4 regions of the Quadrisphaera oryzae genome follow, and region 2 is predicted to be linked to each of the others. Evidence: predicted binding sites of a transcription regulator. Region 2 holds the regulator's gene; each other region holds the start of a gene.

Region 1 (7,124 bases), on a different contig from region 2:
CTCGATCTCGTCGCGCAGCTGCCGGTAGCTGTCCACGCGCTCCCGGCTCGGGGTCGCCACCTGCACCAGCACCGTGTCCTCGGGGTCCACGGCGCCGTCGTCCAGGAGCTCCCCGTAGGCCTTGAGGCGGTGCATGATCCCCTTGGTGTAGTCGAGCCGGTCGACGCCCAGCAGCAGCTTGCGCGGGGCCCCCAGCTCGAAGCGCACCTCGGTCACCCGCGACTGCACCGCCGGTCGGGCCGCCAGCTCCTCGAAGGCGGGCGTGTCGATGGAGATGGGGAACGCCGCGGCGTGGACCAGCCGCTCGGCGCCCTCCTCGTCGCGCACGGTGAGCCGGTGGCGCCTGCTGTCGATGCCGAGCAGCCGCCGGCAGACCCGCAGGAAGTTGTTGGCGTCCGACTGGCGCTGGAAGCCCACGAGGTCGGCGCCGAGCAGACCCTCGACCACCTGGCGGCGCCACGGCATCTGCGCGAAGAGCTCGTAGGGCGGGAACGGGATGTGGTTGAAGAAGCCGATGCGCAGGTCGGGGCGCAGCTCGCGCAGCACCGCGGGCACCAGCTGCAGCTGGTAGTCCTGGACCCACACCGTCGCCCCGCGGGCGGCCTGGCCGGCGGCGGCCTCGGCGAACCGGCGGTTGACCTTCACGTAGGCGTCCCACCAGGCGCGGTGGTAGGTGGGGACGGCGATGACGTCGTGGTAGAGCGGCCACAGGGTGTCGTTGGAGAAGCCCTCGTAGTAGGTCGCGACCTCCTCCTCGGACAGCGGGACCGGCACGAGCCGCATGTCCTCGCCGTCGAAGGGCTCCGGGGCCTCGCCCGCGTCACCGCTCCACCCGACCCACGCGCCGTCGGCGCGCCGCATCACGGGCTCCAGCGCGGTCACCAGCCCGCCGGGGGAGGTGCGCCAGGTGGTGCTGCCGTCCTCGGCGACCACCCGGTCGACGGGGAGGCGGTTGGCCACCACCACGAAGTCGTACTCGCCCACGCCCTGCGGCACCCGGCGTCAACTCCCCGCTCGTCCGACAGCTGCGCCGACCCCGGGTCGGCTCGGCCCCGACCCTAGGCGGGCGTCGTCCGCCCCGCGACTCCCGCCCCGACGCGCCACGAGGGCGCGCGGCACCGGCTCCGCGTACCGTGGCGGGGTGGACGCCAGGACCTCGGGGCTCGGCGCGCGCGACGGCGCCGGGTCCCGCGCGCCCGGCCCAGCGGCCCAGGGCCCGGCCACGCCGTCCGTCATCGGGCGGCTCGGGCCCTACCGCCTCCTGCAGGTGATCGGCGGCGGCGGCATGGGGGTGGTCCACCTCGGGCTCGACCCCGCCGGCCGCGCCGTCGCCATCAAGGTGCTGCGCCCGCACGTGGCGGCGGACCCCTCGGCCCGCAGCCGGCTGGCCCGCGAGGTCGACGCGCTCCAGCGGGTGCGCTCCCCGCGCGTCGCGGAGGTGCTCGACGCGGACCCGGAGGCCGACCAGCCCTACGTGGTCACCGAGTTCGTCCCCGCGCCGCCGCTCGACGTGCTCGTGGAGCGGGAGGGCCCGCTGGGGCCGGCAGCCCTCGGGCGCCTCGGCCTGGGCCTGGGGGACGCGCTCGCGGCCATCCACCACGCGGGCGTGGTGCACCGCGACCTCAAGCCGGGCAACGTCCTGGTGGCGGACGGGGACCCCGTGGTCATCGACTTCGGCATCGCCCAGGTCGCCGACGACGTCCGCCTGACCAGCGCCGGCCTCGTCATGGGGACCCCCGGCTACCTGGCCCCGGAGGTGCTCGACGGCGCCGCCCCGACCTCCTCCGGCGACTGGTGGGGCTGGGCGGCGACCCTCGCCTTCGCCGCGACGGGGCGACCGCCCTTCGGCACGGGGCCCTCCGAGGCGGTGCTCTCCCGGGTCCGGCGCGGCGTCGCCGACCTCACGGGGACCCCGGCGCCGCTGGTGGACCTCCTGCGGTCGGCCCTCTCGCCCGAGCCCGCCCTCCGGCCGGCCCCGCGCCGCCTGCGCCAGGCCGTGCAGGGGCTCCTGGACCCCGGGGCGGGCACCTGGCCGCCGGTGCGCACCGGCTCCAGCGCGGCGCCCACGGCGGCCGTCGCCGCCGCGCCGCCAGCCCCCGCCGCCCCCGCGGCGGTGGCGTCGACGGTGCTGCCCGAGACCAGCGTCATGCCGGAGTCCGCACCGCCGCTGCGGGGTGCCCCGCCGGAGGCGGCGCCCGTCCCGTGGCCCGAGCCCCCCGCCCGCGGGCTCGCGCCCGCCGCACCGACCGAGGTGGTGGGGGCGCGCCAGCCCGACAGCACGCGCGTGCTGCCGTCGGACGCCTCGCTCGACCAGACCCAGGTCGTCCCGCCGCCGGCCGTGGCGCCCCGCGACCCCGGTCCCGGGTACGACGGCGCCCACCGCGCGGTCCCGGGTGGACCGCACCGCTCCCCGGCCGTCCTCCACGACGACGACGCCGAGCGCGCGGGGGCCCGCCCGCTCCCGACCGAGGCCTACGAGCCGCCGCGGGGGTACGAGCGGCCGGAGCCCGCACCGCCGGAGTCCCCGTACGCGCCCATCGGGGAGGGCGCCGAGCCCGGGCGTCCGGCCACGGGGGCGGTGCTGCTCCTGCTGCTGCTCGTGGCCGCGGCCCTGGGCGCCGTCGCGCCGCTGGTGGCGGCCGTCGCGGTCGCCTGCGCCGTCGTCCTGGCGCGCACCGTGGACCGGGCCGTGGCGGCGACGGTCCGGCGCCGCTACGAGAGGGGCCCGCGCCGCACGGACGGGGCCGTGGTGGCCCTGGCCCTGCCCGGTCAGCTGGTGCTGGCCGTGCTGACCTCGGTCCCCGCGCTCCTGCTGCCCGCCGCGATGGCGGTGAGCACGGCCTTCCTGGTCGGCTGGGCCATCGCCCCGCAGAGCACCCCGGTGCCCGGGCAGGCGCTGCCGCTGGCGGCGGCGGTCGCGGTCGGGACGGTCACCGCCTGGTGGGGGCCGGGCAGCCGCACGGTGCGCCGCGGCTCGCGCACGGCGGTGCGCGGTGCGCTGCCGCGCCGCACGGGCAGCCTGGTGGCCGTCGCGGTGCTCGCGCTGGTGCTCCTGGCCTGCGTGATCGTGGTGGTGAACAGCGGCGGTGCGCCCGACTGGACCCCCCTCACCACCGCGCCGCCCGGACTCGGCTGACGCGTTCCAGGGACCTCCCAGGCGGCGCACGTACCCTGTGGGCTGACCGGACACCCTGGAGGAAGCCCCGTGCCCGACCGGCCCACCACCAAGGACGCCCGCCGCGACGCCGCGCGCGAGAAGGCCCGCCAGATGCGGGAGGCGCAGGCGCGCAAGCAGCGGCGCAACCGCGTGCTGGCCATCTCCGCCGCGGCCGTCGCGCTGGTGCTGGTCATCGGCGCGGTGGCCTTCGGGATCAGCCGCGCCGGCGGCGGAGAGCCGGCTGCCGCCCCGGCCGGGGTCACGTCCGACGGCGGCATCATCGTCGGGAGCGCCTCGGCGCCGCACACCGTGACGCTCTTCGAGGACTACCAGTGCCCGGTCTGCAAGGCGTACGAGCCGACCGTGGGGCCGTGGCTGGACCAGCAGGCCAAGGCCGGGACGCTCAAGATCGAGTACCGGCCGATCTCCTTCCTGGACCAGATGTCCAACGGCAACCGCTACTCCACACGCGCCGCCAACGCGGCCTTCTGCGTGGTGGGGCAGCAGGGCTTCGACTTCTTCGCCTACAACACGGCGATGTACCAGCAGCAGCCGGAGGAGAACGGCAACGGGCTGACCGACAACAAGCTCATCGGCATCGCCGAGCAGGCGGGGGCCAAGAACGTCTCCTCGTGCATCGCCGACGGCACCTACGAGGGCTTCGTCAAGCAGACCACGCAGGCGGCCATGGCCCAGAGCGGTGACGGCCCGAAGGTCAAGGGCACCCCCACGGTCTTCGTCGACGGCAAGCCCCTCACCGGCGCCAGCGGCCAGGGGGCCCCCACCCAGCAGGAGATCGCCACCGCCCTCGGGATCGCTGGCTGATGAGCACGCGCAGCGGTGTGCGGCCGCCCGCCCCCCGGGCGTCGTCACCGTCCTCCCGGGACGACGACGGCGAGGACGTCCGCGCTGCTCAGGGGCACCTCTCGGCGGACCCGGTCTCCCCGCGGCGCCTCGGGCTCCTGCTCACCGCCGGTGGGGCCATCGGCTTCCTCGCCGCCTTCACCCTGACCGTCGAGCGGTTCAAGCTGGCGGCGAACCCCGCCTACAAGCCCTCGTGCGACGTCAACCCCTTCATCTCCTGCGGGTCGGTGATGTCGCAGCCGCAGGCGGCGCTGTTCGGGTTCCCCAACCCGCTGCTCGGCATCGCCGCGTTCGCCATCGCCACCACCCTCGGGGTGCTGCTGCTGTCCGGCGTGGGCCTGCCCCGGTGGGTGCGGGCGGGCTGGCAGGTGGGCATCACGCTGGGGCTGGTCTTCATCAGCTGGCTGATCACGCAGAGCCTGTACGAGATCAAGGCCCTGTGCCCCTACTGCATGGTGGTGTGGGCGGTGGTCATCCCGATGTTCTGGACCACGACGGCGGACAGCCTGGACCGCGGGGTCGTCCCGGTGCCCGCGGGTCTGCGCCGCGCCGCCGCGACGCTGGCCGAGTACCGGCTCGTGGCCGTGGTGCTGAGCTACCTCGCCGTCGTCGTCCTCGTGGCGCAGGCCTTCTGGTCCAGCTGGCTGGCGCTGGTCTGACGGTCCCCGGGGAGCCGGTCGGTCAGCTGCCCAGGGTCGAGGCGCGCAGCACCAGCTGGGCGGGCAGCACGGTGCGCGACGGCACCTCCCGGCCGTCCACGGCGTCGAGCAGCAGCTGGGCGGACCGCCGGCCCACCTCGGCCAGGCGCAGGTCCACCGTGGTCAGGGGCGGGCGCGAGGCCAGCGCCATGACGTCCCAGTCGTCCACGCCCGTGACGGCGACGTCCTCGGGCACCGAGCGGCCGAGCTCGCGCAGCCGGTCGCAGACCCCGCGGGCGATCTGGTCGCTGCCGCAGCTGACGGCGTCGAGGTCGGCGTGGCGGCGCAGCAGGACGTCCACGGCCTGGCGCCCCCACTGCTCGCTCCAGGCGCCGAAGAGCGGCTCGCCGGCGGCTGCGTCTCCGAGCTCCGCCGCCACCGCTTCGGCGCGGGCCCGCGCGCTGTGGTGCTCCTGCCACCCGGTGACGTGGCCCACGCGCCGCCGGCCGAGGTCGAGCAGGTGCCGGGCGGCGTCGGCGGCGCCGGCCGCGTCGTCGACCACCACGCTGGTGTCGCCCGCGCGCGCCGAGGGCTGGAAGGCGTAGACCACGGGCACCGCCCCGGGCGGGGCGCCGCCCAGGTCCACGGGCGGGCGGGGGTCGGTGCGCCGGCCGGTGACGATGATCCCGTCCACCCGGCGGCTCACGAGCATCCGCAGCAGGTGCTTCTCGCGCAGCGCGTCGTCGCGGGTGTCGCACAGGAGCACGGCCATGTCACCGGCGCCGAGGGCGTCCTCCGCGCCCTGGAGCACGGGGATGGTGAACCGCCCGAAGCTGTCGGTGGTGACCAGGCCCACGGTGAAGCTGCGCCCCGACGACAGGGCCCTCCCCACGCCGTCGGGGGTGAAGCCGAGCTGGTCGGCGGCGCGGCGGACCCGCTCCACGGTCCCCGCGCGCAGCTGCCCGGTGCCGTTGAGGGCCTTGGACGCGGTGCCGGGGGAGACTCCGGCCAGCGCGGCGACGTCCACGATGCGCGGCACCGCTCGCCGCGGGACGGCCCTGCCCGTCATCGCGCCCTCCCGTCCGCTCAGCTGCGCCCCACTGCACCCAGCAACAGCGTTCCGGGTTTTCCGTCCCCGGCGCCGCCGGGGGCCGAGAGTACCGCGCAAGGGATCACCGGCGCGGGGTTGTCCTGCCGCGGAGCGGTGACTACGGTTGAGAAAACGTGTTCCGGCTGTTCCGCAACGCTGCGAGAGAAGGATCCGCGTGGCCACCACGACCACTGCCTCGACCACCGCCCCCACCCGCGCGGTGACGACCGCCGGGCCGGCGCGTCCCACCCCGGGCGCCACGCCCCTGCAGCCCGTGGCCCCCGGCGCCGCGCGCATCACCGGCGGCTACTGGGCCGACCGCCAGCGCGCCAACCGCGACAACGCGATCCCCTCCGGCCGTGAGCGGCTGGAGAGCGCCGGCAACCTCACCAACCTGCGGATCGCGGCGGGCACCGCCCCCGAGGGCGCGCGGGTCACCGGTCCGATCTTCATGGACTCCGACGTCTACAAGTGGCTCGAGGCGGCGGCGTGGGAGCACGGGCGCGAGCCCAGCGAGCAGCTGCTCGGCTGGATCCGCGAGCTCACCGCCGTCGTGGCCGCCGCCCAGGCCGAGGACGGCTACCTCGACTCCGTGGTCCAGGAGCAGGACGGCTCGCTCATGAGGCGCGGCCGCTACGCGGAGCTGCCGTGGAGCCACGAGATGTACTGCGCGGGCCACCTGTTCCAGGCCGCCGTCGCCGTCGTCCGCGCCACGGGGGAGCGCGGCCTCCTCGACGTCGCCGTGAAGCTCGCCGACCACCTCGACGCCACCTTCGGGGACGGCGAGGGCCAGGTGCGTGACATAGACGGCCACCCGGTGGTCGAGATGGGCCTGGTGGAGCTCTTCCGCGAGACCGGCGAGCGGCGCTACCTGGAGCTGGCGCGGTGGATGGTCGAGGCGCGGGGCACCGGGATCATCGAGGGGCACGGCAAGGAGAGCACCTACTTCTCCGACCGGGTCCGGGTGCGCGAGGCCACCACGGTGGAGGGCCACGCGGTGCGCGCGGTCTACCTCACGGCCGGGGCTGCGGACGTGGCGGCGGAGACCGGGGACGCCGAGCTGCTCGCGGCCCTGGAGCGCCAGTTCGCCCACATGTGGGCCACGAAGACGTACATCACCGGCGGTCTCGGGTCGCGCTGGGACTGGGAGGCCTTCGGAGACCCGTACGAGCTGCCCAGCGACCGCGCCTACGCCGAGACCTGCGCGGCCATCGGCGGGGTCCAGTGGGCCTGGCGGATGCTCCTGGCCACGGGTGAGGCCCGGTACGCCGACGCCGCCGAGCGGATGCTCCACAACGGGTTCCCGGCGGGCGTCTCCCTGTCCGGCGACGAGTACTTCTACGTCAACCCGCTGCAGTTCCGGGACTCCTCGCAC
Region 2 (7,124 bases):
TCCTCACCGGCGGGACACCGCGGTTCATCGCCATCGGCCTGCTGGTGGCCATCGGGCTCATCCTCACCCTCGCCCCGGTCGTCTACGTGGCGCTGGAGAAGATCCAGATGGTCAAGGTGGCCGCCGTGCTGCTGCTGCTCGTGGTGGGCGCCGTCGCGGCCATCTCGGCGACGGCGTGGCGCGACGTGCCGACCATCGTCACGCAGGCCGGCTTCCCCGCGGCCGAGCTGGGGTTCGCCACCCTCTTCGGCGCCATGATCTTCGCCGGCGCCGGCGGCGGGCAGAACCTCGTGCAGTCCAACTGGATCCGCGACAAGGGCTTCGGCATGGGGCACTACGTGCCGCGGCTGCAGAGCCCCGTCACCGGTGAGCCGGAGGCGGTGCCCAGCACCGGCTACGTCTTCCGCGTCGAGGGCCCCGAGGGGGAGGAGAACCTGCGGCGCTGGCGCGGGTGGTGGCGCTTCGCCAACGTCGAGCAGCTGAGCACCTTCGTCGCCATCACCGTGGTGTCGATCTTCTTCACCTCGCTGCTGGCCTACTCCACGGTCTTCGGCCTCGAGGACCTGCCGAGCGACATCCAGTTCGTCCGGGTGGAGGGCGAGCAGCTGGCGCAGGCCGTCGGCAGCTGGTTCGGCGTCTTCTTCTGGGTCATCGGGGCGTTCTCGCTGTTCGGCGCCGCGCTCGGCATCACCGACTACACCAGCCGCATGGCCGCGGACGTGCTCAAGACCAGCTACCTCAGGGGCGCCGACGAGAGCCGCCTCTACTTCTGGCTCACCTGGGGCCTCGTGGCGATCGGCATCGTGGTGCTGCTGGTCGGCTTCGACCAGCCGATCGCGCTCGTCGTCGTCTCCGCCACCGTCGGCGGTCTCATGATGACCATCTACTCGGCGCTGCTCATCGCCACCAACCGCCGGCTGCTGCCCGCGCCGCTGCGCGTCAGAGGTGTGCGGCTGGCGCTGCTGGTGGCCGCCATCCTCATCTACGGCACGGCGACCGTGCTGACCATGGCCCAGCAGCTGCCGAAGCTGCTCGGCTACTTCGGCTAGAGCGAGCGCAGCACCGTGACGACGCGGCCCAGGACGGTCGCGTCGGTCCCGTCGATGGGGGAGTACGCGTCGTTGCGGGGGAGCAGCTGCACCCGGCCGCCGCGGCGCTGCAGCACCTTGACCGTGGCCTCGCCGTCGATCATGGCGGCGACCACCTCGCCGTTCTCGGCGACGGGCTGGCGGCGCACCACCACGTAGTCGCCGTCGCAGATGGCGGCGTCCACCATGGAGTCACCGACCACCCGCAGCGTGAAGAGCTCGCCCTCGCCGACCAGCTGGCGGGGGAGGGCGAAGACGTCCTCCACCTCCTGCTCGGCCAGCAGCGGCGCACCCGCCGCGATGCGGCCGACCAGCGGCACGAAGGCGGTGTCCTCGCTCTCCGGCACCACGGGGACGGCGGGGCCGCCCTCCTCGCGGCCCGCTCCGCGGCCGGCGTCGACCACCTCGATGGCGCGCGGGCGGTTGGGGTCGCGGCGCAGGTAGCCCTTGCGCTCGAGCGTCACCAGCTGGTGCGCGACGCTGCTGGGGCTGTGCAGCCCGACGACCTTGCCGATCTCCCGCATGCTCGGCGGGTAGCCGCGGCTCGAGACCGACTCGCGGATGGTGTCGAGGACGGCCCGCTGCCGGCTGGTGAGGTCGTCAGCTCGGCTGGAGGTCCCCTTCGGGGCTGTCGTCGCCACGAACGCAGCGTAGTGGATCGAGCACGCGATCTCAAACAGGCGTTCGACCCGCGTCGGGGTCTCGGCCAGGGGGCGCGCAGACCGTACTGTTCCGTCGTGTCCGTCGTGCCGCAGCAGGAGACGCCCTCGCTCTCGAGGGTCGAGGTCAACGGCCTCAACGTCATCGACGAGTCCGAGCGCCGCGGGAAGCCGTCCAGCCTGTTCTGGCCGTGGTTCGCCGCCAACGTCTCCGTCTTCGGCATCGCCAACGGCGCGTTCGTGCTCGGCTTCGGGGTCAGCTGGTGGCAGGCGCTGCTCGCGGGTGTGGTCGGGATCGTGGCGTCGTTCCTCCTGTGCGGGCTCGTCGCCCTCGGCGGCACCCGCGCGTCCGCGCCGACCATGGTGGTCTCGCGCGCGGCGTACGGCGTCCGCGGCAACAAGGTCCCCTCGGCCATCAGCTGGCTGCTCACCGTCGGGTGGGAGACGGTCCTCGTCTCGCTGGCGGCGCTGGCCACCGCCACCGTGTTCACGACGCTGGGCTGGGGCGGCGGAGCGGTCACCAAGGCGGTCGCCCTCGTCGTCGTCGTCGCCCTGGTGGTGGGCGCCGGGGTGCTGGGCTTCGAGGCGATCATGAAGCTGCAGGCCGTCATCACCTGGGTGACCGGCGTGCTGACCGCGGTCTTCCTCGCGCTGCGGGTGCCCGACCTCGACTGGGGCGCGATCACCTCGGCGCCGAACGGCTCCTGGCAGGCGCTGCTCGGCGCGGCCGTGTTCAGCATGACCCTGTTCGGGCTCGGGTGGGTCAACGCCGCCGGCGACTACTCCCGCTACCTGCCCCGGCACTCCTCCCGCCCCGGCGTGGTGTGGTGGACGACGTTCGGCGGCGCCGCCGCGCCGCTGGTGCTGCTGGGCTTCGGGGTGCTGCTCGCGGCCTCCTCGCCGGCGTTCGCGGAGGGCGCCGGCACCGACCCCATCGGCGCCCTGGCCACCGGCCTGCCCACCTGGTTCCTCGTGCCGTTCGCCGTGGTGGCGGTGCTGTCCCTGGTGGGCGGCGCGGTGCTGGACATCTACTCCTCCGGCCTGGCGCTGCTGTCCCTGGGGCTGCCCGCCCCGCGCTGGGCGGCCGCCCTGGTGGACGGCGCGCTCATGGTTGCCGGCGCGGTGTACGTGGTCTTCGTCTCCGCCGACTTCCTCACCCCGTTCCAGGGGTTCCTCATCACCCTCGGGGTGCCGATCGCCGCGTGGGCGGGGGCGGCCGTCGCGGACCTGGTCCGCCGCTCCGGCGCCTACGACGACGCCGCCCTCTTCGACCCCGCGGGCCAGTACGGCTCGGTGCGCTGGGGGGCCGTGGCGCTGCTGGTGGCGTCGTCCGTCCTCGGCTGGGGGCTGGTGGTGAACACCAGCGCCACGTGGCTCGCCTGGCAGGGCTACCTGCTGGGGCCGGTCGGCCTGGGCGGGAAGGACGGCCCGTGGGCCTACGCCAACCTCGGGGTGCTCGCCGCCCTGGCCGTCGGCTTCGTGGGGCAGCTGCTCCTCACGCCGTCGGCGAAGAAGACCCTGCGGACGGGGGCGCTGGCTCGCCGGTGACCAGCGCGCGCAGCTGCGCCAGCGGCAGCTTGGGCGTGCGGTCCTCCGTGACCAGGCCGTTGGCCTCCTGCAGCGTGTCGGCCAGCTGCGTGTAGCACCACCCGACCAGGCCGCCCGCCTCCACGCACGCGTTCGCCGCGCCCAGCAGGTCGCCCAGGCGGCGGGCGTAGTCGCCGGCGTCGGAGGCGGTCGAGTACCCCCACGTCGCGCCCTCGGGCGCCGCTGCGCCATCGACGGCGGGCGTGAAGCGCACCCCGCCGAACTCGCTGAGCACCAGGGGCCGCTCCTCGGCCGCGACGTCGCCGCGCCCGCCGGCCACCCGCAGGCGCCGGCCGTTGGCGCTCACCCGGGCCGAGGACGACGACGGCGAGGGCACGCCCACCAGCGCCGCGGCGGCCTCCGGCGAGCCGTAGCGGCGCACGAGCACCTCCCCGGAGTCGGTGTAGTCGTGCACGGTCCAGAGGTCGGAGTCGGTGTGCTCCCACCCGTCGTTGCTGATGACGGGCCGGGTCGGGTCCAGCGCGCGGGTGAGGTTCGCCAGCGCCGTCGCGTATGCGCGCTCCCCGGCGGAGACCGCGATGTCCTGCACGCCCCAGCTCTCGTTGAGCGGCACCCACGCCACCACGCTCGGGTGGCTCGCGTCGCGGCGGACCACCTCCAGCCACTCCGCCGTCAGCAGGGAGACGGCGCGCGAGGTGTGGGCGTAGGCGCCGGCCGTCTCGGCCCAGACGGTGATGCCGAGCCGGTCGCACCAGTGCAGGAAGCGCGGGTCCTCCACCTTCTGGTGGATCCGCACCGAGTCGAACCCCAGGTCGGCCAGCAGCTGGGCCTCGGTGCGCAGCCGCGCGGCGCTGGCGGCCAGGTGGGTGTCGGGCCACCAGCCCTGGTCGAGCACGCTCCGCAGCGTGCGCGGGGTGCCGTTGAGCAGCAGCTGCCCGGCGCCCACCTGCACCGAGCGCATCCCGAGGTAGCTGGCGACGGCGTCCAGCTCGGCGCCAGCACCGGCCGGTGAGGCGGGCCCCCGGGTCAGCAGCCGCACCTGCGCGTCGACGAGGTGGGGGTGCTCCGGGCTCCACAGCAGCGCCTCGCGCTCCTGCCCGTGCCGCAGCAGCGGCACCGCCAGGGCCACCTCGACGCGCGGTCCCCCGCGCTCGGTGGGACCGGGCACGGCGACCACGGCCTCGGCGAGCACGCGCTCGTCGTCGTCGTGAGCCCCGAGGGACAGGCGGACGGCGAGGCTGACCGGCTCCACGGGGACGCTCGACAGCTCCGCGACGAGGTGCACGGTGGCGCCGACGAGGTCGGTGGTCCAGGTGAGGTGCTCGATGCTGACCGCCGGGACCACCTCGGCCCAGACCGTCTGCCAGATGCCGGAGGTGCGGCGGTACCAGATGGCGTGCGGGGCGTCGTGCCAGTCCTGCTTGCCGCGGGGCAGCTCGGGGTCGCGGGCGTCGTCGACGGCGCGGACCACGAGCACGTGCTCGTTGTCGAGGTCCAGGTCGGGGCCGGGGGTGAGGAGGTCGGTGACGTCGGCGGAGAACGGCGTCTGCCCGCCGGTGTGCTCGGCCACGAGGTGGCCGTCGAACCAGACCCGCGCGCTGTGGTCGACCGCACCGAAGCGCAGCACGAGCCGCGCCCCCGACCCCTCGGCCGCGAGCTCCCCGGCGCCGGCGACGTCGCGCAGCCGCAGGCCGCGGCGGTACCAGAGCTCGGCGAACGGGCCCTGCTCGCCCACCCCGGACGCGGAGCTCTCCGGCGGGTAGGGGACGACGACGTCGCGCTCGAAGCCCGTCCGGTCCTGCAGGGACCCACCGCGCCACAGGCCCCGCGGACCGGGGGACCCGGCGGGGACGAGGCCCAGCTGCCAGGTGCCGCCGAGGTCGGTCCAGTGCTGTCGCAGCAGCTGCGGACGGGGGTGCTCCCCGCTCTGCGTGCTGGCGCGGGGGAGCTGTGCCGTCTCTGCCACGGGCCGGAGTGTGCCACGGCGCGCCACCGGATTTCTATCGTTGCAAATCGGGGGCCGACCATGCAGACTCCGGGCCAGCGCACGACGAGGAGGTCGATGATGTCCACGAGGCTGCCCGCAGGGCACCCACCCGTCACAGCACCGCCGGGCCCCAGCCGCCGGGGGGTCCTGGCCGGGGGCCTGGCCGGCCTGGGGGCCCCTGGGCCTGTCCGGTGGCCTGGCCGGCTGCGGCTCGCCCCTGGCCGCGGGCGTGGCGGGCACCCCGCTCGACCCCGGGTCGGTCACGTTCTGGAACCTGTTCGGCGGCGGTGACGGCGCCCGCCTGCAGACGATGCTCGACGAGTACCGCACGCAGCACGGCGGCGCGAGCTCCCTGACCGCCGCCACCTTCGCCTGGGGCAACCCGTACTACACCAAGGTCGTGCTGGCCACGCTCGGCAACAAGCCGCCGGACGTCGCCGTGGCCCACGCCACCCGCGCGACCATCCTCGCCCAGGCCGACCTGCTCGAGCCGATCACCGAGGACCTGCTCGGCCTCGTGGGCCTGTCGAGCTCGTCCTTCACCGAGTCGGTGTGGAACGCGGGGAAGGTTGGGGACAGCTACTACACCGTCCCCCTCGACACCCACCCCTTCGTCATGTACTTCAACAGCGACGTCTGCCAGAAGGCGGGCCTGCTCGCCGGCGACGGCAAGCTCAACAGCATCCAGGGGACCGAGGCGTTCGAGGCGGCGCTGACCGCCATCAAGGGCGTCACCGGCGCCACCCCGCTCGCCGTCGCCTCCGTGGGCGACACCGCCGGCCAGTGGCGCCTCTTCCAGACCCTGTACTGGCAGCAGGACGGGGCCACCCCCTTCCTCGGGGACGACGGCGCCACGCTCACCGTCAACGAGGACCTCGCCATCACGACGATGGAGTACACCTCCTCGCTGGTGAAGAAGGGCCTGCTCACGCCGACCGAGGACTACGCCGGCGCCCAGACGCTCATGTTCACCGGCAAGGCCGGCTTCTACATGCAGGGCGAGTGGGAGATCACCACGGCGCAGGCCGTGGAGGGGCTGAAGTTCGGGATGGTCCCGGTGCCGCAGCTGTTCGACAAGCCGGCCGCCCAGGCCGACTCGCACACCTTCATCCTCCCGAGGATGGACCGCACCGACGCGCAGAAGAAGCTGGCGATGGGCTTCATCAAGTCGATGCTCGACCAGTCGCTGACGTGGGCGAAGGGCGGGCACATCCCCGCCTTCAAGGAGACCCTCGACTCCGCCGAGTACAAGGCGCTCGAGCCCCAGGCCGACTACGCCTCGGCGGCGGAGATCGCCAACTACGACCCGCCCGGCTGGTACTCCGGCTCGGGCAGCAACTTCGAGAACATCGTCGGCGCGCAGCTGGGCCTCGTGCAGCAGCAGCTCGCCAGCCCGCAGGACGCGCTCGCGGCGATGAAGTCGCAGCTGCAGACCTATCTCGACACCCCGAGCCCGGTGTGACCGCGCCGACCCGGCAGACCCGGCACGCCCAGCAGACCTGGAAGGAGAGCCTCCGGTGACCGCTCAGACCCTCGCCCCGCCCGGGGCCGCCGCACCGGCGGCCCCCTCGCGCCGGGTGAAGCGCACCGACGCCCGCGCGGGGTGGCTGTTCATCGCCCCGTTCGGCGTCTTCTACGCGCTCTTCCTCATCGTCCCGGTGATCTACATGATCGTCGTGAGCTTCTTCAACACCTCGCTGGTCAAGCCCGGCATCGGCAGCTTCGCCGGGCTCGGCAACTACGCGGAGATGCTCGGCCGGGACGACTTCCGCCAGGCCCTGTGGCAGACGCTGTACTTCACGCTCATCACGACCGTCCCGCTGGTCATCCTCAGCTTCGTCT
Region 3 (7,124 bases), on a different contig from region 2:
CGAGGTGGTGCTGGGCTCGTCGACGACGCGGGCGACCGCGGCGCGGGCCCAGGTCAGGCGCACGCCCGGGGACGGCTCGAGGTCGACGGTGGTGTCCGTGACGTCGACGACCGTGCCGTAGAGGCCGGAGGCCGTCATGACGCGCTGGCCGACGGCCAGGGAGGCCTGCAGGTCGGAGACCGACCGCTGCTGCTTGCGTCCTCGCAGGATGAGGAAGAGCAGCAGGGCGATCGGGAGCAGCAGGATCAAGGCGTCCATCGGCAGCGACCCTACCTGCCGTCGCCGGGAGCATCCGGGGTTCGCGGAAGGTGCTCCGGGGAGCGGCCCCCGCCGGGCTCCCCCAGCTCCAGCTGCCCGGGCAGCCCGCCAGGGCGCTGCAGCGGCGGCTCCAGGCCGAGGTGGCGCCACGCGGCGTCGGTGGCCACCCGGCCCCTCGGGGTGCGGCCGATCATGCCCTCCCGCACGAGGAACGGCTCCACGACGGTCTCGACGGTCTCGGCCTCCTCCCCCACGGACACCGCGAGCGTCGAGAGCCCGACCGGGCCGCCGCCGAAGGTGCGGCACAGGGCGCGCAGCACGGCCCTGTCGATCCGGTCCAGGCCGAGCGGGTCGACCTCGTAGACCTCCAGCGCGGCGCGCGCCGACGCCTCGTCCACCACGGCCCCGCCCCCGGTGGCCCCGCTGCCGCGCACGAGCGACCAGTCGCGCACGCGGCGCAGCAGGCGGTTGGCGATGCGGGGCGTGCCCCGGGAGCGGCGCGCGACCTCGGCGGCGCCCTCGCTGGTCAGCGCCACCCCGAGCAGGGCGGCGGACCGGTGCAGCACCTGCTGCAGCTCCGCGGGCGAGTAGAAGTCGAGGTGGGCGGTGAAGCCGAACCTGTCGCGCAGCGGCGCGGGCAGGAGCCCGGCGCGCGTGGTGGCCCCGACCAGGGTGAACGGCGGCAGGTCCAGCGGGATGGCGGTGGCGCCCGGCCCCTTGCCGACCACCACGTCCACCCGGAAGTCCTCCATGGCCACGTAGAGCAGCTCCTCAGCGGGGCGCGCCACGCGGTGCACCTCGTCCACGAAGAGCACGTCGCCCTCCTCCAGGGACGTGAGCACCGCGGCCAGGTCTCCCGCGTGCTGGATGGCCGGACCGGAGGTGATGCGCAGGTTGGTGCCCAGCTCGGCCGCGATGATCATCGACAGCGTGGTCTTCCCGAGGCCCGGGGGCCCCGAGAGCAGCACGTGGTCGGGGGCGCGGCCGCGGGCGCGGGCCGACTCCAGCACGATCGACAGCTGGGCGCGCACCACCTGCTGGCCGACGAAGTCGCGCAGGCGCTTGGGGCGCAGCGCGCTCTCGGCCGCGCGCTCGGTGTCGTCCGCTCCCGGCTCGACGAGGCGGACCCCCAGCGCGCCGTCGTCCTCCTCCGGCCCTCCCGGCTGCCCCGAGAGCTCGCGCGAGCGGTCCGCCATCAGTGCCGCCCGAGGTGGCGCAGCGCGGCGCGCAGCGTGGTCGCGAGCTCGGCGGAGGACCCGCCGTCACCCTCCGCGGCGCCCTCCGCGTCGTCAGCGGTCACCGCGGCCACGGCGTCTTCCGCCTGCTTCGCGGAGAACCCGAAGCCGACCAGCGCCTCCACCACCGGGGAGGGAGCGGGCTTCGCGGCCGCCGGGGCGGCGACCGGAGCGGCGCGGCCGGCCCGCGGCGCCGGGACCTCACCGCTGGGGGCGCCGATCCGGTCCGCCAGGTCGAGCACCATGCGCTGGGCGCCCTTCTGGCCGATGCCCGGCACGCGCTTGAGGGCCACGAGGTCCTGGGAGGCGACGGCGACGCGCAGCTCCTCGGGCGAGTGGACCGCCAGCACGGCCAGCGCCAGGCGGGGACCGACGCCCGTGACGGACTGCAGCACCTCGAAGACCTCGCGCTCGTCGGCCTCGGCGAACCCGAACAGGGTCAGGGAGTCCTCGCGCACCACCAGGCTCGTGTGCAGCAGCGCCTCGGAGCCGCGGCGCAGGTCGGCGAGGGCGCGGGGGGTGGTGTGGACGAGCATGCCGACGCCCCCCACCTCCACGACGACGCCGTCGAGCCGCAGGGAGAGCACGGTGCCGCGGACCGAAGCGATCATGACCTCATCACCCGGGAAGCCTCGCACGGGGCACCGACACCCCGCGGGCCGCGGCGACGGCGTGACGCCACGTGACGGGGCGTCACCCGAACGGGCGTGCGACGTGCGAGGGTGGCCCTGTGCGCGTCATGGGGGTCGACCCGGGCCTCACCCGCTGCGGGTGGGGCGTGGTGGACGGCCTGCCGGGCCGCCGCGCGAAGCTCGTGGCCGTCGGAGTGGTCCGCACCGAGCCGGAGCTCCCGCTGGCGCAGCGCCTGCTGCAGGTGGCGGACGGGCTCACCACCGTCCTGCGGGAGTGCCTCCCGGACGCGGTGGCCGTGGAGCGGGTCTTCGCCCGCAACGACGTCTCGACGATCATGGGCACGGCGCAGGCCAGCGGCATCGCCATGATGCTCGCGGCCCAGCACGGCCTCCCGGTGGCGACCCACACTCCCAGCGAGGTCAAGGCCGCCGTCACCGGCAACGGGCGCGCGGACAAGGCGCAGGTCACCCTGATGATCACCAAGATCCTCGCCCTGGCGGAGGCCCCGCGGCCGGCGGACGCCGCCGACGGGCTGGCGCTGGCGATCTGCCACCTGTGGCGCGGCGGCCCGACGGCCCTGGCCGCGGGCCAGGACACCGCGTACCACCACGACCCGCTCGCCTCCGTCGCCGGCAGCGCCGGCGCCCCCACGGCGGCGCAGACGGCGTGGGCCCGTGCCGCCGCAGCGGCACGGGCCCAGCCCAAGGAGTGGAAGCTCCCCGCGAAGACGCGGTGAGGCTCAGGCGTCCTCGAGGACCCCGTCCGGGACGTCGAGGTTCGCGTAGACGTTCTGCACGTCGTCGAGGTCGTCGAGGGCGTCGATGAGCTTGAGCACCGAGCGCGCCTGCTCGCCGTCGAGCGGGACCTGCATCGACGGGACGAACTGCGCCTCGGCGGAGTCGTACTCGATGCCGGCCTCCTGCAGCGCGGTGCGCACGGCCACCAGGTCGGTCGCCTCCGAGAGCACCTCGAAGGAGTCACCGACGCGGTTGACCTCCTCGGCGCCCGCGTCGAGGACGGCGCCCAGGACGTCGTCCTCGTCGTGCCCGGCCGCGGGGACCTCGACGACGCCCTTGCGCGTGAAGAGGTACGCCACGCTGCCCGGGTCCGCCATGGTGCCGCCGTTGCGCGTGAAGGCCACGCGGACGTCGGAGGCCGCGCGGTTGCGGTTGTCGGTGAGGCACTCGACGAGCACGGCCACGCCGTGGGCGGCGTAGCCCTCGTACATGATCGTCTGGTAGTCGGCGCCGCCGGTCTCCTGGCCGGAGCCGCGCTTGACCGCCCTGTCGATGTTGTCGTTGGGCACCGAGTTCTTCTTCGCCTTCTGGATGGCGTCGTAGAGCGTCGGGTTGCCGGCGGGGTCGCCACCGCCCGTGCGGGCCGCGACCTCGATGTTCTTGATGAGCTTGGCGAAGGCCGAGCTGCGCTTGGCGTCCTTGACGGCCTTCTGGTGCTTGGTGGTCGCCCACTTGGAGTGGCCCGACATCGCACACCTCCTCGGGGCTCGCTGGTCAGATCAGGTCAGCAGCCCATGTTACCGAGGGCGGGCGGCACCGCTCACCGCCGAGCGGCGGCCTCGATCATCCGGACGAACAGCGCGTGGACGCGGTGGTCGCCCGTGATCTCCGGGTGGAAGGACGTGGCGAGCAGGGCGCCCGACCTCACGGCCACCACGCGGTCGGCCGCGGCCGCCGTGCGGGTGCGCGCGAGCACCTCCACGCCGTCTCCGACCTGCTCGACCCACGGCGCGCGGATGAAGGCCGCGCGGACCGGACCGCCCTCGACGCCCTCGACGTCGAGGTCCTCCTCGAACGACTCCACCTGCCGGCCGAAGGCGTTGCGGCGGACCAGCACGTCCAGCCCGCCGAAGGTCTGCTGGCCGGGGATGGCGTCCACGAGGCGGTCGGCCAGCATGATCAGCCCGGCGCACGAGCCGTAGGCCGGCATGCCGTCGGCGATCCGCTCGCGCAGCAGGTCGTGCAGCTCGAAGCGGCGGGCGAGCTTGTCGATGGTGGTCGACTCCCCGCCGGGCAGCACGAGCGCGTCCACCGCGCGCAGCTCGCTCGGCCGGCGCACCGGGACGGCCCGCGCGCCGACGGCCTCCAGCGCCCGGGCGTGCTCGCGGACGTCGCCCTGCAGGGCGAGCACCCCCACGAGCGGTCCGTCGCCGGGGGTGGTGGAGGTCGGCTCAGCCGGGGCCAGGGGAACCGTGCTCACCACCCCATCCTCCCAGCCCGGCAGGATGGGGTGGTGACCGCTGCTGCTGACACGACCGTCCTGGCGCAGCGCGCGGCGCGGCTCGAGGCCGCTGACGCCCTGGGCGACCTGCGCGAGCGCTTCGACCTCCCGGACGACGGCTCGGTCTACCTCGTCGGGAACAGCCTGGGCGCCCTGCCGCGCGCGGTGGCGCCGGCCGTCGCCGACGCCGTGCAGCGCCAGTGGGGCCGCTCGCGCGTGGGCGGGTGGAACACCGAGGGCTGGTGGGCCGCCCCGCAGCGCGTCGGCGACCGCATCGGCGCGCTGCTGGGCGCCGCGCCGGGCCAGGTGGTCGTGGGCGACTGCACCAGCGTCCAGCTGCACAAGGTGCACCTGGCGGCGGCCTCCGAGGCCAGGCGGCGCAGCACCGGCACCGGCCAGCCGGTCCGCCGCGTCGTCGTCGCCGACCCCGGCTCCTTCCCCACCGACCTGTTCGTGCTGGCCTCCGACGCCCGCCTGGCGGGGCTGGAGGTGGTGCTCGCCGCGCCGCCGGAGGTGCCGGCCGTGCTCGCGGCCCGCGGCGACGAGGTCGCCCTGGTGGCCCTCAGCCAGGTCGACTACCGCACCGGTGAGCTGTGGGACCTGCCGGGCCTGACCCGCGCCGCCCACGACGCCGGCGCGCCGGTGCTGTGGGACCTGTGCCACTCCGCCGGCGTGGTCCCCGCCGACCTCGACGCGCACGACGTCGACTACGCGGTCGGCTGCAGCTACAAGTTCCTCAACGGCGGCCCGGGCGCCCCGGCATGGGTCTACGTGCCCCACCGCCTGCAGGCGGGCTTCGCCAACCCCGTGCCCGGCTGGAACTCCGCCGCGCAGCCCTTCGCCATGACCGGCGAGTACACCCCGGCTCCCGACATCGCGGTGGCCAGGACGGGCACGCCGCAGATGATCAGCCTGCTGGCGCTGGAGGCGGCCCTGACCGCCTACGACGACGTCGACGTCGTCGCGGTGCGCGCGAGGTCGCTGTCGCTGACCGGCTTCGCCCTGGAGGCCCTCGACGCGCTGGTGCCCGAGGTGGAGGTCGTCACCCCGCGCGAGCCCGGCCGCCGCGGCAGCGCCCTCGCGCTGCGCCACCCGCAGGCGTGGGGGCTGACCCGGGCGCTGCATGCCCGCGGCGTGGAGGGGGACTTCCGCGCGCCCGACGTCGTGCGGTGGGGCGTCGCGCCGCTGTACCTCTCCCACGCCGACGTGCTGGCCGCCGTCGTCGCCCTGCGGGCCGTGCTCGACGGCGGTGAGCACGAGGCCGCCGAGCGCGCCGAGCGGCCGACGGTCACGTGAGCGAGCCCACCTGGCTGCCGCCGGAGGAGGAGCCGTGGGCGCTCTCGCTGGTCGTCAGGGTCGAGCGGGACGCGCCTCCGGCGCACACCGACGTGCTGGTCTCCGCGGCCCGCGCCGTCGTCGCCCTGCTGGTCGACGAGCGCACCACCGACCCCGAAGGCGCCTTCCACGACGCCGTGGCCCGGTGGCGCGGCCAGCGGATCCGCAAGATCGGTCGTCGCGCGCGCGGCTCGCGGTGGGAGCGCACGGCCGACCTGCCCCACGTCGAGGCGCGCTCGGGGTCCGCCCAGGTCAGGGCGTTCGCTCCGCACCCGCGCGACGACGCCCCGACGGTGCTGCGCGACCTGCAGGTCGGCGGCCTGGAGCTCACCGACCCCGACCCCCCTCTCCGTGATCATGGGCAGTCGGCCACCCGCCCGCCGAGGCAGCCGGTGCTCACCGTCCGGCTGGCGCCGGGCGTGGCCATGAGCACCGGCAAGGCCGTCGCGCAGGTCGGTCACGCGGCGCAGCTCGCGCTGGAGCGCCTCGACCGCGCCGCCGTCGCCGCGTGGCTGGCCGGCGCCGAGCCCGACGTGGCCACGGGCCTCGCCGTCGTCGTCGTCCAGGGGGCGCCGGTGCTGCCGGCGTCGCGGCGGGTGGACGTCCGCGACGCCGGCTACACCGAGGTGGCCCCCGGCACCGTCACCGTGAGCGCCGGCTTCGAGTGAGGGGCCCGGCCGCAGGGCCGGTCAGCGGGCGTGGTCCGGCGCGTGCGGGTGGTCGTGGAGGTTCACCACCACGGCCTCCTGCGTGCTGCGCACCACCACCATCTCCACCGGCTCGGTGTCGCTGGCGTTCTGCTCCCAGTGCACGACGCCCGCCGGGATGTGCACGAAGTCACCGGCCCGGGCCTCGCGCGGCTCGTCGAGCCGGTCCCCCACCCACCAGCGAGTGGTGCCCTTGAGGATGTAGATCGCGGTCTCGGCCTCGCCGTGGTGGTGCACGCCGGTCTGGCCCCCGGGGTCGAGCACGGCGAAGCCCATCCAGAAGCTGGCGCCGTTCATGGCCTCGCTCACCGCGGCCCAGCGGTGGAGCCCGCCGGCGGTCTGCGCGGTGCCGGCGTCGCGCTGGTCGGGGGTGACCACCGAGACGTCGACGTCCGCGCTCACCGACCGCCCGCCGTGCAGGCCCTGCTCAGGGGTGTAGCTGTGCCCGTGGTCGTCGCTCACGCGGCGTGCCTCAGGCGATCCGGCGCATGCGGCGCACGACCAGCGGGCCGTCGAGCAGGTCGGGGATCCTGTCGACGAACGCGACCAGGTGGGGCGCCGCCAGGTGGGCGTCGAGCTGGTCGGGGCTCTCCCAGTTCTCGTAGAAGGCGAACTCCCCCGGGTCCTCGAGGTTCTGGTGGAGGTCGTAGTTGACGCAGCCGGCCTCGCCGGTGGTCGGCTCCACCAGCGCCTCGAGGGCCTCGCGCAGCTCCTGCTC
Region 4 (7,124 bases), on a different contig from region 2:
CACGCAGACCCGGATGGATCTGGCAGACCTCGCCCGGCGCCTCGACCTGCGCTGACGCGGGTCGGCGGGTCGGCCGCCCGCGTCGCCGTCAGGAACGCTCGAGCAGCTGCCGCGCCACCCGCCGGGTCCGGTGCGCCGCCACCCCCGACAGCGCCGCCGACCCGACCCCCAGCACCGCCCACCCCAGCACCCCCACCAGCGCGGGCGCCGCGTGCGCGGCCGAGGTCACGGCCGTGGCGACGGCGACGGCGAAGACCAGCGCCCCCGCGGTGCGCCGCCCCAGCGCCCAGTGACCGCTGCCCGGGAGCACGAGGGAGGCCAGCACCACCGCCCACACCCGCAGGTGCAGCGCACCCCCCGGCGCGGTGGTGAGGGCACCCAGCGCCCGGCGGCCCAGCGGCGCGGGCCGCACCGTGGACGCCTGGTCGATCCCCTCGGGCGCGGCGGCCGGACCGTAGGCGACGTAGCCCAGGTTGCTGTCCACCCGCACCACCGGCAGCGGCGCAGCGGCCGCGGGCTCGTCGTCGCTCGACACCGTCTCACTTCCCCTCGACCGTCGGTGGCGCGTGCGGAGGCCGTGCCACCGAGCATCCCACCGGCCCCGGCGCCCCGTCACCGTGCGGACCCGGGGGCCCACCGCACCCCTCCCGCTGCGCGGTGATCGCCGCGATGATGCGGGGGTGAGAGCCGCCGCGCGCTCCCCGGACGCCGTGACGGCGCTCGCGGGCGCACTGCTCCTGGGCACCACCGCCCTGGTGTGGCCCGCCGACGCCCTCGCACGCCCGGTCAGCTGCCTGCTCTCGGTGCTGGCGGGCGCGGCCCTGGTCGCCACGGGGCGGTGGATCGCCACCTCGCCGCACGGCTCCACCGGTCCTGGGCTGGCCTGCACGCTCAGCGGCGCCACGTGGCCGCTGAGCTGGGCGTCCGTGACGGGCTCGGGCCCGCTCAGCTACGTCGGCTGGCTCTACAGCGGCTTCGTGTGGATCCTGCTGATCTACGTGGTGACGGGGTTCCCCCAGCTGCTCTCGGGCGGGCGCCGGCACCGGGCGGCGCTGGCCGCGGTCGCCGTCGTCGTCCTCGGTCCGCTGTTCGTCTCCACGTCGATGTTCTCGCTGCCCTCCTGGACGGGCACCTCACCGGACGCGTGGTGGCCGGAGCTGTTCACCCCGGACCGGGACCTGTCCGAGGGCCTCAACGCGGCGTTCGGCCTGGGCACGCTCGTGCTGGCCGGGTGGGTGACGGTGCTGTGCGCCGCGCGGCTGGTGGTGGCCGTGTCGATCGACAGGCTGGTCCGGCTGCCCGCGGTGGTGGGGGCGTCCCTGTCGGGCCTGGTGGCCGGCTCCGCCGTGGCGGGCATCGAGGGCGCGGCCCTCGCGGAGGACCTCACCGTGCAGAGCGCCGGGGTGCTGCTCTTCCCCGCCGCGGTGCTGGTGAGCCACCTGCACCTGCGGGGTCGTCGGCGCCGGCTGCTGGGGCGCCTGGCGGCGGTGCCGTCGCTGTCGCTGCCCGCGGTGGAGGGGGTGCTGGCGCACGAGTTCCTCGACGGGTCGCTGCGGGTGGTGCTGTGGGACCCGCTGCGGCGTCGGGTGCCGCAGGGGTCCCCGGGCGGGCCGGGGCAGGGCGCCGACCTGTTCGCGGGGCGGACGGTGGCGGCGGTCTCGGCCCCGGCGGTGGAGGGCGGGCCGGTGTTCGAGGGCACCACCATCGCGTGGATCACCGCGGACGCCCGCCTGCGCGCCTACGGTCCGCTGCTGGACACGGCGGCTGCGGCGCTGAGCGCGCCGCTGGCGCTGCTGCTGCACGCGGAGCTGATCGCCGCGCAGGAGCGGGAGGCGAACGCCTCGCGGGTGCGCGCGGCGCTGGCGGCGGGGGAGGCGGTGACCGCGGCGGAGGCCCGCACGCGGGCGCGCATCCGGCGAGACCTGCACGACGGCGCCCAGCAGCGCTACTTCTCCCTGGCGTTCCGGCTGGGGGACATCGCCGAGCGGTGCGAGGACGCGGGCCTGCCCTCCCTGGGCGCTGAGGTGGAGCAGGTGCGCGACGACGTGCTGGAAGCCACCGCGCAGCTGCGGGAGTTCGCGGCGGGCCTGTCGCACGTGGAGCTGGCCGCCAGCGTGCTGGCCATGGCCGAGCAGGCGCCGTTCCCGGTGCGGGTGGACCTGGCCGAGCTGGCGCAGGCGGGCCTGACCGGGCCGCAGGAGACCACCTTGCGCCTGGCCGTCACGGAGGCGCTGACCAACGCCATCAAGCACGCCCGGGCCACCTCTGCGGCGATCAGCTGCACCTGCCGCGAGGGGGCGGTGACGGTGGTCGTCGACGACGACGGCCGCGGGGGAGCGGCCGCCGGGGCCGGGGGTCACGGCTTCCAGGGGTTGAACGACCGGTTGGCCGAGCTGGGGGGCACGGTGCTGATCGACTCACCCCCGGGGCGGGGCACGCGGATCATCATGACCTTCCCGGTGGAGGTCGCAGCTGTGGAGGAGAGCCGTGCGCTACGCGGTGGTGGATGACTCGGAGTTCACGCTGGCCGCGTTCCGCGGGCCGCTGGAGCGGTACGGGCACCAGCTGGTGCTGGCGGTGACCAGTGGTGCGGAGCTGCTGGCGCGGATCGACGAGGTCGACCCGCCGGACCTGGTGGTGCTGGACAAGGCGATCCCCCCGAACCGGCTGGAGGGGTTCGAGACCGCGCAGGCGCTGCGGGCCCGGTTCCCCGGGATCGGGATCATGCTGATCTCCTTCGAGATGGAGGTCGAGGACGTCCAGCGGGCGCAGCGGCTGGGTGGTGACGGTGTGGGGCTGGTGCAGAAGAAGTCGATCGCGCGGATCTCGGCGTTCGCGGCGGTGCTGGACGGGGTGGCCAACGGGGGTTCGTACGTGGACCCGGACCTGCGCCGGCAGGTGGCGGCGCGCGCCGAGCGCGAGGGGGCGTTGGACGCGTTGAGCGCGCGGGAGGCGGAGGTGCTGGACCTGGCCGCGCAGGGGCTGTCCAACCAGCAGATCGCCGACCGGCTGCGCCGCCCGGACGGGGGAGCGCTGTCGGACCGGACGGTGGAGGGGTACCTGAAGAACGCCTACCAGAAGCTGGGGGTGGACATCCACAACGGTCGGGTGCTGGCGTCGGTGCTGTGGGCGACCTCCGGGCGACGCCCTCCCGTCTGACGTCGCGCACCGGGGGGAGGTCCGGCGAGGGCGTGCCGGGGTGCCGCCTCAGCACCCGCAGGTGCTGTGCGTCGAGGGGATGTCGGGGGTGTCGTCGCCCGGTGGGTGCGGTGGCCGCGGTGGGTCCGGCGGGTCGTCGCACCACAGGTCGGGGGGTTCCAGCAGCACCTGCTGCAGGGTGGCGGAGGTGCGCTCCCGCAGCCCGCGCCTCGGGTTGATGACCCAGCGTCGTAGGGGGTCGACGCTGCGTGGTGGTCTGACGTGCGGCACGCCGTCCACCATCCGCACCGCCCAGACGCCGATGGTCACCAGCACGTGGTGGCGCGTGCAGAGCAGCACGCCCTGGGAGACGTCCGTGGGGCCTCCGTGCGCCCACTCGTGCACGTGGTGGGCCTCGAGCCACCCGGGTGGGGCGGTGCAGCCGGGGATCGCGCACCCGCCGTCGCGTGCGAGCATCGCCCGGCGCTGACCAGCGGAGAACAGGCGCACCGCCCGTCCCAGGGAGAGCGCGGTGGCGTCGGCGCCCTCGCACGAGAGCCGCACGGCCTGCAGCGACCCCGAGCAGGCCAGCACCCGCAGCTGCGCGGTGGTGAGGGCGCGGCCGGTGGTCTCGCAGTGCGCCGGCTCGGCGCCGGGCTCGCCGCGCAGCGCGGCGTCGGTGGTGGTGACGATGACGCGGGCGGGCTCTCCGCCGCGGGTCTCGTCGCTGGCGCGCCCGGCGCGGACCACCCGGGACAGCGCGTCGGCGCGCCGCTGGGGTGCGGTGCGAGGGTCGCGGACGGGCACCCCGGCCGACGCACCGCCCCGGCCCTGGCTGTGCTGCTGGCCCGTGTCGTCGCTCGCCGGCCGGCCCGCGTCGTCGTCGTCGTCCACCGCGGCGGCCGTGGCGCCGTCACCGGAGCCGTCGAGCCCGGGCAGCGCGTCCTGCTCCGGCGCGAGCGGTGCGCGGACGGTGGGCTCGGGCTTGGAGAGGTGGTCGATGGCGGCCTTGAACTCCGCTCCGGCGATCGGGTCGAGGCGCCCCCGGAACTCCACGGTCCCGTCCTCGTGGACGGTGTAGGTGAGGTACCGCTTGTCGATGTCGTCCGGGTCGAAGCCGCGGTCGGCGCGGTCCGGGTCGAGCCGGTGGGCGAGCGCGATGCACGCCAGCCGCGCCTGGGCGTGGGTGAGGTCGGGCAGCACCCTGGCGAGGGTGGCGTCGGCGGCGGGGCCGTGCTCGCGGCGGATGCTGGCGGGAAGGTCGGCCACCGTGCGCTGCGCCAGCGCGGCGACGTCCGTGGACAGTCGCCCCTCGGCGTGGACGGCGCCGACACGCCCGAGCCCCACCTGCGAGGTCCCCGCGGACGGCCCCCCGTCCGCCGCCCCGGACTGCGTTCCGTCCCCCGGCTCGCCGGCGGTCACCGGCACGACCGGGGCCGTGAGCACACCCGCCAGCCGCACTTCGGCACCGGCGCGCTGCGGGCTGGCGCCGGTGTGCGTGAGCACCAGGTCGACCAGGGACGTCGCGCCCAGGGCGCGCACCTCGTCCGGGGTGAAGCTGGCCAGGGTGCGGACCAGGGCGGCGTCGAGCACGTCGCGCGCGCGGGACGTCTGCTGCAGCGCCTGCACCCGCTGCTCGGGACCCACCGACGCCAGGTACCAGGCGGCCTCGGCGGCGGCGTCGGCACCGGCCCGCGCGGTGGCCAGGGCGTCGGCCAGCGGTCCCGCGAGCGGCAGCGGGGGCAGGTCGGGGAGCAGGGCGCCGTCGTCGTCCTGCTCGGTGTCAGGACGGGGTTCGGCGCCGAGGGCGCCCGGCGGCAGCGGCTCGGACTCCCACGCGCCGCCGCCGCCCGCACCACCGGTGTCGAGGGAGCCCTCGTGGGGCGTCTCGGCGCCGATCCAGGTCATGGGAAGGACGCTAGGGGGCACCACCGACAGTCGAACGGCCGTGCAAAGCCGCTGCACAGGAGCATGATCTCTGCAAGTTGAAGAGCACCCGGACGGAGCAGCACGCCACGTGGCGTGACACCGGCTCTGGACGCTGACCAGGTCGTGGGGGGGGTCGACCCGTGACCGGGATAAAGCCGGAGCTCATCGGCCGGATGGTGTGCGCCCACCGCTGCCAGGTCGCGTACGTGTCCACGGCGTCCTGCTCCGGGAGCGGCCCTCCGGTGGCTTCGTGATCCGCGCCCTGGAGCGCCACCGCGTCGGGTGGGAGGCGATGCGCGTGTCACCGGACGGCGAGCTGCTGACGGATGAGGACGGCCTGGTGCCGATGTCCATCCACTGGGTGCAGCTGGAGGTGACCCGGGCGGCGTACCGCCGGACGTCGGGCCCTTCCGGCGCGGCTGCGGCGACGGTTCCCGTCAGGCGTCGGTCTCCGGGCGGGCGTAGTCGTCCTCCAGGCGCACGATGTCCTGCTCCTCGAAGTGGCCGAAGGCCACCTCGAGGATGCGGCCGGCCCGCGTGCCGGAGTTGCCCAGGCGGTGCAGGGACCCGGCGGGGGTGTAGACGCGCTCTCCGACCTGCGCCGTCCACCGCCGCTCGCCGACCTGCACGTCCAGGGGGACGTCGAGCACCTGCCACAGCTCGTCGCGCAGGGCGTGCTTCTGCAGGGACAGGCGGCAGCCGGGCTCGACGGTGATGAGCTTGACCGTGCAGTGCTGGTTCAGCACGAACTGCTGGAACTGGCCCCAGGGCCGCTCCGCGACGAAGACCGCGCTGCGGCGCTGGTCCTCCAGGTGCTGGGCCGCGGGGGACTGGTCGGTCGAGAGCTGTGCCGTCACCAGCCAGATGATAGTGGTTCTCATCTGTGGTCGGTGTGCTCTCGCCGCGGCCCAGCCCGGTCGCTCCGGGGGTCGCGGCCTTCGCGTCGTGAGTGGTGCGCTGCGGGTCGGCGCGCCTCCCCGGCGTCATCCCGCGGAGGGACGACGGTGGTCGGGTGCGTGATCTCCCGCCTGCTGCGTCCGGTGCGTCCTCGGCGGGGCCCGTCAGCCCGGCGGACCGGCTGGACCGGCTGCGCCGGCTGCGGCTCGCCTGCTCGACGGGGGCCGTCGCGCTGAGCTGCGTCACGAGCGCACTCCTCGGTGTCGGGCCCGCCGCAGCAGCGCCGGTGCCCCACACCCCCTCGTTCACCGTGGTCGCCGGTGGTGGTCCCTCGACCTTGGCGACGGCCACCACCGGCACCGGCGCCGACGTCATCTTCCCCGAGTCGGTGGCGCTGGAGCGCTCCTCGGGCGACCTCTACATCGGCAGCTCCAACGACGGGCTCGTGGCCCGGCTCACCCCCAGCGGGGCGATCAGCGTCGTCGCAGGCGGGGGCCTCACGGCCCTGGTCTCGGCCACGGCCGCCACCGACGCCCAGCTGTTCCGCCTCTCCGCCGTGGCAGCGGACTCCGTCGGCAACGTCTACTTCGCCGAGCAGTCCGCCGACGTCGTCGCCAAGGTCACCCCGTCGGGGAGGATCAGCGTGGTCGCGGGAGGTGGCGCCACCGCCGTGGGCTCGGCGACCGCCGCCACGAGCGCCCAGCTGGACGACCCCAGCGGGCTGGCGGTGGACCCCGCCGGCAACGTCTTCATCGCCACCGCCGGTGACGGTCGCGTCGTCAAGGTGACCCCGTCGGGTGGGATCAGCGTCGTCGCTGGAGGCGGTTCCACGGCGCTCGCCTCGGCCAGCACGGCCACCAGCGCCCGGCTCTCCTCCCCGGGAGGGGTGGCGGTGGACTCCTCCGGCAACGTCTTCGTCGCCGCTACCGGTGACGGTCGGGTCGCGAAGGTCACTCCGTCGGGCGGGATCAGCGTCATCGCGGGTGGTGGTTCCACGGCGCTGGCCTCGGCCAGCACCGCCACCAGCGCCCAGCTGGTCTCTCCCGGAGGGGTGTCGGTGACCCCGGACGGCGACGTCTACATCGCCGTCACCGGCTCCAGCCGCATCGCGCGGGTCACGTCAGCGGGTGCGATCAGCGTGGTGGCTGGGGGAGGGGCCG

Evidence for each region. Region 2 encodes LexA, which represses DNA repair genes until DNA is damaged. Its sites were predicted from a motif close to TCGAACANNTGTTCGA; they were not measured.
Region 1: the regulator LexA is predicted to act here: its motif matches at 5,876-5,891, upstream of H7K62_RS16825 (glycoside hydrolase family 127 protein).
Region 3: the regulator LexA is predicted to act here: its motif matches at 2,191-2,206, upstream of ruvA (Holliday junction branch migration protein RuvA).
Region 4: the regulator LexA is predicted to act here: its motif matches at 5,077-5,092, upstream of H7K62_RS21025 (HNH endonuclease signature motif containing protein).

The regions. Positions count from the first base shown of each region.
Region 1 covers NZ_JACNME010000011.1:22,824-29,947, reverse strand. The annotation lists gene H7K62_RS16850 (alpha,alpha-trehalose-phosphate synthase (UDP-forming)) at 1-996, opposite strand, end outside; gene H7K62_RS21650 (serine/threonine-protein kinase) at 1,142-3,136, shown strand; gene H7K62_RS16840 (DsbA family protein) at 3,206-3,982, shown strand; gene H7K62_RS16835 (vitamin K epoxide reductase family protein) at 3,982-4,680, shown strand; gene H7K62_RS16830 (LacI family DNA-binding transcriptional regulator) at 4,703-5,728, opposite strand; gene H7K62_RS16825 (glycoside hydrolase family 127 protein) at 5,925-7,124, shown strand, end outside.
Region 2 covers NZ_JACNME010000005.1:37,708-44,831, reverse strand. The annotation lists gene H7K62_RS11110 (Nramp family divalent metal transporter) at 1-1,049, shown strand, start outside; gene lexA (transcriptional repressor LexA) at 1,046-1,729, opposite strand; gene H7K62_RS11100 (purine-cytosine permease family protein) at 1,826-3,295, shown strand; gene H7K62_RS23840 (glycoside hydrolase family 2 protein) at 3,243-5,261, opposite strand; gene H7K62_RS11090 (extracellular solute-binding protein) at 5,512-6,744, shown strand; gene H7K62_RS11085 (carbohydrate ABC transporter permease) at 6,800-7,124, shown strand, end outside.
Region 3 covers NZ_JACNME010000004.1:198,622-205,745, reverse strand. The annotation lists gene yajC (preprotein translocase subunit YajC) at 1-258, opposite strand, end outside; gene ruvB (Holliday junction branch migration DNA helicase RuvB) at 270-1,457, opposite strand; gene ruvA (Holliday junction branch migration protein RuvA) at 1,454-2,104, opposite strand; gene ruvC (crossover junction endodeoxyribonuclease RuvC) at 2,224-2,862, shown strand; gene H7K62_RS09515 (YebC/PmpR family DNA-binding transcriptional regulator) at 2,866-3,612, opposite strand; gene pdxT (pyridoxal 5'-phosphate synthase glutaminase subunit PdxT) at 3,684-4,343, opposite strand; gene kynU (kynureninase) at 4,377-5,660, shown strand; gene H7K62_RS09500 (aminoacyl-tRNA hydrolase) at 5,657-6,367, shown strand; gene H7K62_RS09495 (cupin domain-containing protein) at 6,389-6,868, opposite strand; gene H7K62_RS09490 (putative quinol monooxygenase) at 6,879-7,124, opposite strand, start outside.
Region 4 covers NZ_JACNME010000020.1:36,887-44,010, reverse strand. The annotation lists gene H7K62_RS24415 (response regulator transcription factor) at 1-55, shown strand, start outside; gene H7K62_RS21040 (hypothetical protein) at 89-535, opposite strand; gene H7K62_RS21035 (sensor histidine kinase) at 681-2,510, shown strand; gene H7K62_RS21030 (LuxR C-terminal-related transcriptional regulator) at 2,488-3,159, shown strand; gene H7K62_RS21025 (HNH endonuclease signature motif containing protein) at 3,208-5,046, opposite strand; gene H7K62_RS21020 (phosphomannose isomerase type II C-terminal cupin domain) at 5,505-5,924, opposite strand; gene H7K62_RS24410 (cell wall-binding repeat-containing protein) at 6,080-7,124, shown strand, end outside.